2 regions of the Nitrobacter hamburgensis X14 genome follow, and region 1 is predicted to be linked to the other one. Evidence: riboswitches for the same ligand, from Rfam matches in the RefSeq annotation. Region 1 holds a riboswitch; the other holds the start of a gene.
The links. Region 1 has a riboswitch for cobalamin ahead of NHAM_RS13410 (TonB-dependent receptor plug domain-containing protein). Riboswitches for the same ligand answer to the same signal wherever they lie in the genome.
Positions count from the first base shown of each region.

Region 2: another riboswitch for cobalamin. It lies ahead of NHAM_RS19130 (FecCD family ABC transporter permease); the one in region 1 lies ahead of NHAM_RS13410 (TonB-dependent receptor plug domain-containing protein).

Region 1 is NC_007964.1:2,875,183-2,881,076, forward strand. Features, by position in the region: gene NHAM_RS13390 (P1 family peptidase) at 1-651, shown strand, start outside; gene NHAM_RS13395 (hypothetical protein) at 869-1,123, shown strand; gene NHAM_RS13400 (outer membrane beta-barrel protein) at 1,170-2,324, opposite strand; gene rpe (ribulose-phosphate 3-epimerase) at 2,710-3,411, shown strand; cobalamin riboswitch at 3,466-3,662, shown strand; gene NHAM_RS13410 (TonB-dependent receptor plug domain-containing protein) at 3,772-5,859, shown strand.
Region 2 is NC_007964.1:4,107,686-4,113,579, reverse strand. Features, by position in the region: gene NHAM_RS19150 (long-chain fatty acid--CoA ligase) at 1-472, shown strand, start outside; gene NHAM_RS19145 (DUF924 family protein) at 749-1,315, shown strand; gene NHAM_RS19140 (peroxiredoxin) at 1,514-1,999, shown strand; gene NHAM_RS19135 (hypothetical protein) at 2,265-2,549, shown strand; cobalamin riboswitch at 2,625-2,829, shown strand; gene NHAM_RS19130 (FecCD family ABC transporter permease) at 2,942-3,967, shown strand; gene NHAM_RS19125 (ABC transporter ATP-binding protein) at 3,964-4,746, shown strand; gene NHAM_RS19120 (ABC transporter substrate-binding protein) at 4,752-5,651, shown strand; partial or broken gene NHAM_RS28420 (IS481 family transposase) at 5,813-5,894, opposite strand, start outside.

The sequences.
Region 1 (5,894 bases):
CGGTGGGGCCGTTTCCCACCCTATCGCGATCTCGGCTACGCCGCGGCAGCGGCCGCCGGACAGGACTTCGCACTCGGCAACGCCGGCGCCGGGCTCGGCGCCACCACCGCCAATTTGAAGGGCGGCCTCGGCTCGGCTTCGGCCGCCACGCCGGGTGGTGTGCGGGTGGCGGCGCTCGCGGTGGTCAATGCGGTCGGCAGCGTCACGGTCGGCGACGGCCCCTGGTTCTGGGCCGCGCCATTTGAATCGGAGAGCGAATACGGCGGACGCGGACTGCCGCCGTCGTTCGCGCCGGACATGCTGACGATGCGATTGAAGGGCGGCCCGGCGACAACCGCCGGCGAAAACACCACGCTCGCCGTCGTCGTAACCGATGCCGTGCTCACCAAACCGCAAGCCAGACGGCTGGCGATCATCGCGCAAACCGGCTTCGCGCGAGCGATCTATCCGGTACACGCGCCGCTCGACGGCGATGTCGTGTTTGCCGCCGCCACCGGCGTGAAGCCGATCGATCCGCTCGTTGGTCTCACCGAACTCGGCATGGTCGCGGCCAACACGGTGGCTCGCGCGATCGCACGCGGCGTCTATGAGGCCGCAGCGCTGCCGTTCCGCGACGCACTGCCGGCGTGGAAGGATCGGTTCGCGCGATAACAATTTCTCGCGCCCGGACGGGCGGCGCCTGCCGCGGTTTGCGACGGTACGGGATATTCCTTATGTAACGAGGTGTATATTTAAGTATACATACGTATATGTACTGAAATATCTGCGATGCTTAAGGTTAGTTTATAGTATAGCTTGAGACGACGACGTGACCGACCGATGGTCTCCCGGTGCGCGCTATCGCGCACGTCAACAGTGGAGAAACGTCATGAAAAAGATTCTCGTTCTCGCCGCAGTCGCCAGCGCGTTCATGAGCGCGCCGGCCTTCGCCAAGGGCCATGGCATCAGCATCGGAGCGAACGTGCTGACCGGCCGCGGCGGCGTGATCGGGCTGCTCGACGGGCGTGGCGCGCTCGTCGTCCACACCGCGGTCACCACCGGCAAAAGCGGCGTGCTCGGCGCGGTGCTCGGCCGCAGTAACGTGCTGGGCGGACTGCTCGGCGGCGGATGCGGCTGCCACTGAACCTCAGTGGAAGGCGGGCGGGGGCGACCTCGTCCGCACCCGCGGCTCACGCGCCAGAGCCACTTTTCGGCCCCGGCGGTTTGGCGGAAAAGCGCTTTGTGATCGACGACGTGACCACAAGCCCGTTCGCATCGTCGCCGGAGATCAGCGAGCCCTTTGCATAAGCTATATCGATGCCGAGCGTCAGGTCATCGTCGATGTCGCGGGTCGCGCCGACGCCGCAGATCAGCGTCTGCGCACGAAACGGCGAGTCCAGATAGTCGGATGCCGCATAACCAACCGAAGCCGCCAGCGTCACCTTCGGCTCCACGTTCCAGGAGACCTTCGCGGAATATGCGGTGTCGATGGTGATCGGCGAGATCGGAAACGTGGTTTCGCCCGCGCGACGCCACGCAGTCAGATCGACTCGAAAAGGCGCTGCGCGCCAGGTCAAACTTGCATCGAACAGCGTTCGATCAACGTTCGTGAAATCCGGATCGTGCCACGCCCCGCGTAACTGCGAGACAGAGACAAACGCGGTCACGGCATCGCCGGCATATTTCGCAAACAGAAACGGCTGCATTCTTTCGTTGTGGCGGCGATAGCCGAACACATCGAACTCCTGCAGATAGCGCCGCACCGACAGGTTCACGGACGCCCCAAGTTCTGATTTGCCGCTGACGAGACTGACGCCGGGGATCAGCGTGCCCCGCAAATACTGCTGCGGATCGGGAAGAAAATCCTGAAAGATCGCGTTGGTCTGGTTCAGACTCGACCGACCTCCTTCCGCGGTCGCGAACAGCTTGATCGACCCGTATCGGGCCTCACCCCTGATCGACTGGATCAGGTCGGTCGAGCGCAGATTGTAGGTGCTGGTGTCGGCAATAGTCGACGTGGAATCCAGCTTGAGATCGTCGTCGCCGATCGAACCGCGCAGGATCACCTTGCCGCCGCGAGCGGGCGTCAACAGCGGCTGCGCATAGTGCGTCGCATTGGCTTCCGCCGCGACACCCAGCGTGTAGCCGTCGGCTTTCATTCCCGCCGCCAACGCCGTGTCGGCGGCGATGAACGCGCTGCCGCGGCCCTGCCCGATCGAAAACTGCGGATTGGAATCGAAGCCGCCGCGCAGGCGGAACGACGCGGTGAAGTCGTCTTCAGCGAAGGCGTGGGAGCCGATGAGGCCGAGGCAGCCGGCGATCAGAAATACTTGTGGTAGATACATACGCCCCTCGCAATACTTTGCAGAAGGAACGACTACTTGAATGATATGGTTATCGGATCATGAAAACCGGCGTCGGCTGCGCAATGATACGAATGCGGCGAACCCAAGGCTACCGGACCAAGGCTACCGAAACCCAAATGGCCACCGAACCAAAAGGGCTACCGCTGCGAGGTGGTGATCGAGCCGCCGCCGTCGGGTCGATACCGACGAACACCGTCCTACCGCCGTGGCGCGGATCGCGCCTCTCGCGGCAGAACTCCTGCCGAGCCTGCGTCCCGGCGCATCACCGCCACCCGGATCAGGACGGATTCCGCGCATTGCCCCCCGCCGCAGCCCATGTTACGCGAGGCTCTCTCAAGCCCCGCAGAAATTTTCGGAAACGCTCATGTCTCAGACTTTTGTGCCGCGTCCTCTCGTCATCGCACCGTCGATCCTGGCCTCGGACTTCTCGAAGCTGGGCGAGGAGGTCCGCGCCGTCGATCAGGGCGGCGCCGACTGGATCCACCTCGACGTGATGGACGGCCATTTCGTTCCGAACATCTCCTACGGCCCCGATGTCATCAAGGCGATGCGGCCGCACACGAAGAAGATTTTCGACGCCCATCTGATGATCTCGCCCTGCGATCCCTACCTCGAAGCCTTCGCCAAGGCCGGTTGCGATCACATCACGGTTCATGTCGAAGCAGGGCCGCATCTGCATCGCTCGCTGCAGGCCATCCGCGCACTCGGCAAGAAGGCCGGCGTCTCGCTCAATCCGGCGACGCCGCTTTCCACCATCGAGTATGTCCTCGACATGGTCGATCTGGTGCTGGTGATGTCGGTCAATCCGGGTTTCGGCGGCCAGAAATTCATCACCTCGGCGCTGGACAAGATTCGGGATCTGCGCGCGATGACGGCGGGACGGCCGATCGACATCGAGGTGGACGGCGGCGTCGCGCCCGACGTGGCGGGCGAGCTCGGCGCCGCCGGCGCCAACGCCTTCGTGGCGGGCTCGGCGGTGTTCAAGGGCGGCACGATGGAATCCTACAAGGCGAACATGGACGCGATCCGCAGCGCCGCCGCCGCGGCGCGTGGCGAGTTGGTCTGACGGAACGAAAGCCGTGTCCAAACCGCGCCGCCAATTGACACGGCTTTGACACACTTCTAAATGACCGGCGACGGTTCTCCCTCGGGAGATCAAAAGGGAACGTGGTGCGGGATCATCCTAACGCCACGGCTGCCCCCGCAACTGTAAGCGGCGAATCTGCGTCACAGGCCACTGGGACATCTCGGCCCCGGGAAGGCGACGCCAGGTAACGACCCGCGAGCCAGGAGACCTGCCGTCAACCGTGGTCACACGCGAAGATGTCAGTCGGGGACTACAGACATCCGCTTCACCGGCGCCCCGCGGCTCCTGTGAAACCTCGTTCGCTGTGACGTGCCACCGACGTCCTGCCGAGGTTTCTTCATGTCTGCCGCCTTCGTTTCCGGGCTTTATCGCAGAAGCCTGCTTGCCTCCACCGTCCTCGCGTCGTTGGGGTCGATCGGCCTGACTACGCCTTCCCTCGCCCAGCAATCCGCCTCTCCGAACCTGCTGCCGCCGATTCAGATCGCGCCCCCGCTGGAGAGAACGACAGACTCGCCGCCGCCGTCTCACCGCGCGGTTTCGCGATCGCGCCGTGCGGCCCGCTCCGCCTCTCGACAAACCCCCGTCGGCGATGCCCGCGTTCCGGGCGCGACGGCATCCGTTATCGTCAGCCCGACCGGAATCGTGACGCCCGCGGACCAGTTGGCAAGCTCCGTTACCGTCGTCACCGAGAAGGATATCCAGACCCAGCAATACCGCAGCGTTCCGGATATCCTGAACACGGTCCCCGGTTTGAATGTCGTGCAAGCCGGCGGACCAGGCGCCCAGGCGTCGGTTTTCATGCGCGGCACCAACGCCAACCACACCAAGGTGATCGTCGACGGCATCGACATCGGCGATCCCGGCAACATCAATGGCGCATTCGACTACGCGCATCTTCTTGCGGCGGACATTCAGCAGATGGAAATTCTGCGAGGCCCGCAGAGCGGGCTCTACGGTTCCGACGCGATCGGCGGCGTGATCTCCATCATCACGAAGAAGGGAGAAGGTCCGCCGCGCGCCACGGCGTCAATCGAGGCCGGCTCGTTCAACACCTTCAACCAGACGCTCGGATTGAGCGGCTCCGAACAGAACTTCAATTACGCGGTCAACGTCGCCCATCTCCATGCCGGAGACGTTCCCGTCACCCCGCCAGAGCTTCTCCCGCCGGGACGGAAAGCAATCGGAAACAACTACGACAACAAGACCTATTCGACCAAGCTCGGGGTCGATCTCAATGAAAACCTGACCGTGAATTCGGTGGTTCGCTACACCGACGCGACGCTGCTGTTCACCGGGGATAGCGGATTTCCGAGCTTTCCCAATGCCGCGCAGAGCACGCACGCCGTCCAGCAGCTCTTCAACCGCGAAGAGGCCGTGTGGTCGCTGCTCGACGGACGCGTCAAGAACTACTTCGGCGTCAATTACACCAACAGCAGAGGCTACGACATAAGCCCGGGAGATCCGGTTGCGACAACCACCACGGGCACCCGGCTGAAATTCGACTGGCATACAGTCGCCGAGATTGCGCGCGATAACAACCTGATCGTCGGCGCCGAGCAACAGACCGATCGCATCGACACCACCGATCTTGCGGCTCAGAACGGCAACAAGGCCGGATTCATCGAGTTGCAATCGGCGTTTGCGAAACGCTTTTTCCTGGTTGCGAATGTCCGCGAGGACTCCAACGACCGGTTTGGCGAGCATGGGACCTACCGGATCGCGCCGGCGGTTATTCTTCCCGTCACGGAAACAAAACTGAAGGCGAGCTACGGCACGGGGTTCAAGGCGCCGTCGTTGAGCCAGTTGTACCAGAACTACCCGGCTTTCAACTTCTTCGCCAACCCCAACCTGAAACCCGAAGAGAGCAGAGGCTACGATGCCGGTTTCGAGCAGCCGCTATTCAACGATCGCGTGCGGTTCGGCTCGACCTACTTCCACAACGACATCACCAACCTGATCGGATACAACGATACGTTCACGTCATTGGTGAACGTAAACAGCGCGACAACCGAAGGCACCGAAACTTTCGTCTCGGCACAGATCACCGAGCGTTTCGGCATCCGCGCGGATTACACCTTCACCCGCGCCGTCGATGCCGGCACCGGCCTGCAACTGCTGCGCCGGCCCAAGGAAAAGTGGAGCGTGACGGCGACCTGGCTCCCCGTCGATGAATTGACGTTATCGGCAACGGTGCTCCGCGTCAGCAACTGGCTTGATGTCACGCGCGACGGCTCGGCCTCCGGAATTGCCGCGCCCGGCTATACGCTTGTGAATTTGCGTGGCGACTACGCCATCAACGATCAGGTCAAGGTGTTCGGGCGGGTCGATAATCTCTTTGACGTCCGCTACCAGAATCCGACCGGATTCCTTGCGCCGGGCCTCGGGATTTTCGGCGGCATCCGGGTGGCGAGTGACGGGGTGCAATAGCTCTCGACGGACGTTTGGCCGGAGCGACGCGGCCT
Region 2 (5,894 bases), 1.2 Mb from region 1:
CGAGGCGGGCGAAATCTGCGCCAAGGGTCCACAGGTGATGCCGGGCTACTGGAACCGGCCGGACGAAACCGCAAAGGTGATGACGGCGGACGGCTTCTTCCGTACCGGCGACATCGGCGTGATGTCAGCCGACGGCTACACCAGGATCGTCGACCGCAAGAAGGACATGATCCTGGTCTCCGGCTTCAATGTCTATCCGAACGAGATCGAGGACGTGATCGCGAGCCATCCGGGCGTGCTGGAATGCGCGGTGATCGGCGTCAAGGACAGGAAGTCGGGCGAGGCGGTGAAGGCTTTCGTGGTCAGGAAGGACCCGACCCTCACGCGCGCGGACATCATCAAGTTCGCGCATACGCAGTTGACCGGCTACAAGGTGCCCAGACAGATCGAGTTCCGCGACTCCCTGCCGAAAACCAACGTCGGCAAGATCCTCCGCCGCGAACTGCGTGACGAGAAAAAAGCGGCGGCGTGAGGCATTCCTGAAGATATGGCCGTCCCAGCCAAGTGCGATCTTCGCACGCGCGCAGGAACCGATACGGCGCGGATTCTGATTTCGGTCGATGACGTCGACCTTTTCCATCTTAGAGCCTTTTCGCTTCTGATGGAATCAGAAGCGGGCTCTATGATTTTGATTTGACGCGTTTTCTTCATGCGAACCGGTACCCACTTCGCTCGAAAACGCTCTAATTGACGTCAGGGTTATGGATTCCCGCGTGCGCGGGGACGACGACAGAAAGTGTTGTGTGTGATGAACTCCGATAATTCGTCCGCTTCCATCTCTTCCCCCGCCGACGTCCTCGCCTTCTGGCGCGCCGCCGGCCAGAGCAAATGGTACATCAAGGACGACGCGTTCGACGCCGAGGTGCGCCGCCGCTTTCTTGGATTGTGGGAAGTAGCCCGCGCGGGCGAACTCTCCGGTTGGGAGGAGACCGATGACGGCGCGCTGGCGCTCGTCATCGTGCTCGACCAGTTTCCGCGCAACATGTTCCGCGGCGACGCCCGCAGCTTTTCGACCGACGACGACGCTTGCGCCGTCGCCGACCGCGCCATCGCACGCAGTGCCGACACGCGCATCGACCCTGACCTCGTCGAATTCCTCTATGTCCCCTTCATGCATTCCGAACGTCTCGCGGATCAGGAGCGCTGCGTCGCGCTGTTTCGCAGCCGTGGACGGCCCGACAACCTCAAATTCGCGGAAATCCACGCCGACATCATTCGCCGGTTCGGCCGCTTTCCGCATCGCGATCGAATGCTCGGACGCACGACGAGCCGGGAAGAACAGGCCTTTCTCGACGCGGGCGGGTTTGCCGGCTAGCGCTATTTCGGCTTTGCTGGAATCAAAGCCGGGCGCCAGCCTTTTGATCCTCGGGTTCAAGCCCGAGGGCGTGCTTGCTCGAAAACGCTCTAATGACGGTACGGTGAAGAGCCGACCGTTGTCGTTTCGCGGCCGTGGAATATTGTGCCGGACACCTATCTGGCCCAGATACAACGCACATTTCAAGGAGATTTGACCATGACCATCAAAGTTGGCGACCGCCTGCCCGACGCGACCTTCCGCATCATGACGGATGACGGCGTTCAGGTGAAAAGCACCGGCGACATCTTCAAGGGCAGGAAGGTGGCGCTGTTCGCGGTGCCCGGCGCCTATACCGGCACCTGCCACAAACAGCATCTGCCGAGCATTTTTCTTAGCGCCCGCGCCATCAAGGACAAGGGCGTCGACGAGATCGCGATCGTCTCCGTCAACGACGTCTTCGTCATGAACACCTGGAAGCGCGATACCGACCAGCGCAACGAGGCGACCTTCCTCGCCGACGGCAACGCCGACTTCGCCAGGGCGATCGGCATGGAATTCGATGCATCCGAAAAGGGCCTCGGCATCCGCTCCAAGCGCTATTCAATGCTGGTCGAGGACGGCGTGGTAAAGACGCTCAATCTTGAACCGAACCCAGGCAAGGTCGAGGTCTCCGGCGGCGACACGCTGCTGGGACAGCTTTGAGCTGATTACCGAGCGATTTCTTTTCCTCTCCCCTTGTGGGAGAGGGTGGCGAAATCGAGCGTCGCGAGGTTGAGCCGGGTGAGGGGTTTTCTTCCTGCCAAGCTCTCACGACCCCTCACCCGCCTTCGCTTCGCTCAGGCCGGACGAGAGCCCAATAACGACAGGCTTGTGGCCGGAGAAGCTCGCAGGCATCTTGGCAGCGGCGTATGCGGTGCAGTAGGGAACGAACAGTTGCGCCACCGACCGTTGAAACGGGAGTGACCGTATGATCGAGGTTCAGCGCGTCGGTGAGGGCGACCCGCTCGATTTCGAGGTTGTGGTCCGCGAAGGAGAGAGCGAGACGCGTCACCGCGTCACAATGTCTGACGTGAAGAGCAAGCAACTGACAGCCGGCAAGCACACGCCCGAGCGCTGCCTCGAGGCCGCCTTTCGCTTCCTGCTTGACCGGGAGCCCAAGGAGTCGATCCTCGCTCGCTTCGATATGTCTGTGATTTCGCGCTACTTCCCTGAATTCGAACAGGAGCTGCCCCGTTATCTCTCGCGGCTCTGATGGTATTGCGTGCTGGCCGTATTTCGCGGCAACGCAGGCGAACGCGTCCCCGGTTGCACGGAGTGTTTCGCTGTGCTTGTTTGGGAGATCATCGGTGCCTCCCGCGGGAGGTGAAACGGGAATGCGGTGCGGGGATACTGCCCCCAATACCGCGGCTGCCCCCGCAACTGTAAGCGGCCATCCGTATCCATTCGGCCACTGACCATGCCATGCATGTGCGGGAAGGCGGATCCGGATAACGGCCGCGAGCCAGGAGACCGGCCGGTGACGCATTCTTAGGCGTTCGACGGCGGGTCGGCGGAAAGGGTCGTCATGGGTCTCCCGAACTATGCTGCCGGGCCGGCCGGCCCGGCGATTTGCACGGCTTTCAACGCCACATCTTTCAACGCCACATGGTGACGACAGCCATCGCGGCCCGCCAGCGAACGGTCGTGACGGTCGCGCTGTGCGCGGGGGTCACGATACTGACGCTGGTGTCGTTGGGAGTGGGTCCTGTGAGGTTGTCGCCGGTCACTGTTCTCGATGCCTTGTTCGGCGGCGGCAGCGACGTCCAGCGGATCATCGTACAGGATATCCGGTTGCCGCGCGCGATCCTCGCCGTCGCCATCGGCGCCATTCTCGGTTTGTCGGGTGCGGCCTTGCAGGGCCTGCTGCGCAACCCCCTGGCGTCGCCCTCGCTGTTCGGCGCCCCGCAGGCAGCGGCGTTCGGCGCCGTGCTGATCATCGCGGTCGGATCGGCCGACGTGCGTTCCTTCGTACTGCCGGTCGCGGCCATCGTCGCGGCATTCGCTTCTGTGTTCGCACTGCTCGCGATCGCGGGGCGTAATGCGAGCCTGCTGATCCTGATCCTTGCGGGGCTTGCGATCTCGTCGTTGGCCGGCGCGGCGACGTCGCTGACCATGAACCTGTCGCACAATCCGTTCGCGGCGCTGGAGATTGCATTCTGGTTGTTGGGCTCGCTGGAAGACCGCAGCTTTCGCCACGTCACGCTGGCACTGCCGTTCATCGTCGCGGGAGCCGCGATCCTGATGAGCCAGCGCCATGCGTTTCGCGCGCTCAGTCTGGGTGAGGAATCCGCGCAGAGCCTCGGCGTCGATGTCGGCCGGTTACGGCTGTGGGCGATCCTCGGCGTTGCGCTCGGCGTCGGCGGCGCGGTTGCGGTGGCCGGTGCCATCGGCTTCATCGGCCTGATTGCGCCGCATCTGATGCGGCCCCTGATCGGCTACGACCCGGCGCGGCTGCTGGTGCCGAGCGCGCTGACCGGCGCGGCGCTGCTGCTCGCGGCCGATATCGCGGTACGCGTCATTCCCTCGACCTCGGACATCAAGGTCGGCGTCCTGACCGCGCTGATCGGCGTGCCGTTCTTCCTGTACCTGATCGTGCGCGAGCGGCGCGCGCTGGGTGGAGGCGTCGCATGAGCGAAGCCGTCGTTCTCATCGCATCGTCGCTATCGGCTAATCTTGGAAAGAGAGTTGTCCTGAGCGACATTTCGCTGTCGCTCCCAGGCGGATGCCTTGTCGCGCTGGTCGGGCCGAATGGCGCCGGTAAGACCACGTTGCTGCGGGCGCTGGCGGGCCTGCTGCCATCGGAAGGGACCATCGAGGTTTGCGGCGACGCGCTGCCATCGCTCACCCTTCGAGAGCGCGCGCGCCGTTTCGCCTACCTGCCGCAAGGCCATCAGATGCATTGGCCGTTGCCGGCGAGGGATATCGTGGCGCTTGGCCGGTACCCGCACGGCGCGGTCGATCCGGCGCGGCTGACGGAACAAGATGCCGCGGCGGTGATGCGGGCGATGCAGGCGACCGACGTGGTAAGTTTAAGCGATCGTCGCGTGACGGAGTTGTCCGGCGGCGAGCGCGGCCGGGTGGCGCTGGCGCGGGTGCTGGCCGTGGAAGCGCCAGTGCTGCTGGCCGACGAGCCGACCGCATCGCTCGATCCGCGCTATCAGATCGAGGTCGTGACCAGACTGCGGACCGCGGCCGACAGTGGGGTGCTGGTCATCGTGGTGACGCACGATCTCGGGCTCGCGGCGCGGTTTGCGGATATCGTTCTCGTGCTGTCCGACGGGCGCCTGGTATCGCAGGGACCGCCTGCCGGCGCGCTCTCGGAGACCGTCATCGCCGACGTCTTTCGCGTCAGGACCTATCGGGCCGACTATCAATGCGAAACCGTGATCGTGCCGTGGGCGGAGGTGTGATCGCGATGTCGCTGTTGGCGCGGTTGCAGCGCCTCAGTGAGGCGATCCGGGCCGGCATCGCCGGACGCAGATGCGGCGGTCTTGCCGCGGCCGCTCTCGCATTGACCGCCGGGGTCGTCACGCAGACGCAGGCCGCCGATCCGCAGCGCGTCGCCTCGATCAACCTGTGCACCGATCAGCTCCTGATGACGCTTGCCGATCCCGCCCAGATCCTCGGCCTCAGCCCTTATTCGCGGGATGCAGCGCGCTCCTGGGCCGCGACGGAGGCGAAGAAATATCGGCGGCTTTCCGGGGAGGCGGAGGATGTGCTGATGCTCAGGCCGGATGTTGTCGTCGCCAGCCGCTACATGAAGCGAACGACGCGCGAGTTGCTGAAACAGCAGGGGATGCGCGTGGCCGAGTTCGATATCGCAAAATCGATCGACGACGTGAAGGAGCAGATTCGCCGGATGGGCGATCTTGTCGGGCACCCGGATCGCGCGGAAGCCCAGATCGCGCGGCTCGATGCGGCGATTGCCCGCGCGAGGGAGGCAGTGGGGCGCAAGCCCTATCGGGTGCTGGCGCTGTCGCGACGCGGCTGGGTTTCGGGCGATGACAGCGTCACCAGCGCGTTGCTCTCGATCACCGGGTTGTCGAATGCCGCGTCCGGCCTTGACATCAGCTCCGGCGGGTTTGCCAAGCTGGAAACCATTGTTGCCGATCGGCCGGACTTTATCCTGATATCCGACGACAGCGACGTCGCGGATGACGAAGGAAGCGCGCTGCTGCTGCATCCGGCGCTGGAAAAACTGTATCCGTCGTCGCGGCGCATCGTGATTCCCGAAGACCTCACGGTGTGCGGCGGGCCGATGCTCGCCGATGCGCTGGACCGGCTGGTCGCGGAGCTGAAGCGCGTCGGGGGCTAGGCGCGGGGCCTCAACAGGTTGTCCTTGAAGAGGCTTGGAGCGTTTTCGAGCGAAACATGTCCTCGGGCTTGACCCGGGGATGGGTACCGGTTCGCGGGAAGAAAACGCGTCAAATCAAAATCATAGAGCTCGCTTCTGATTCCATCAGAAGCGAAAGGCTCTAGTCTGCTGATTGGAGTGCGATGTTTTATACCGCCAAGAGGCCGATGCCAGTTGTATCGGTGCAGCCAGAGTTCCGCGGCG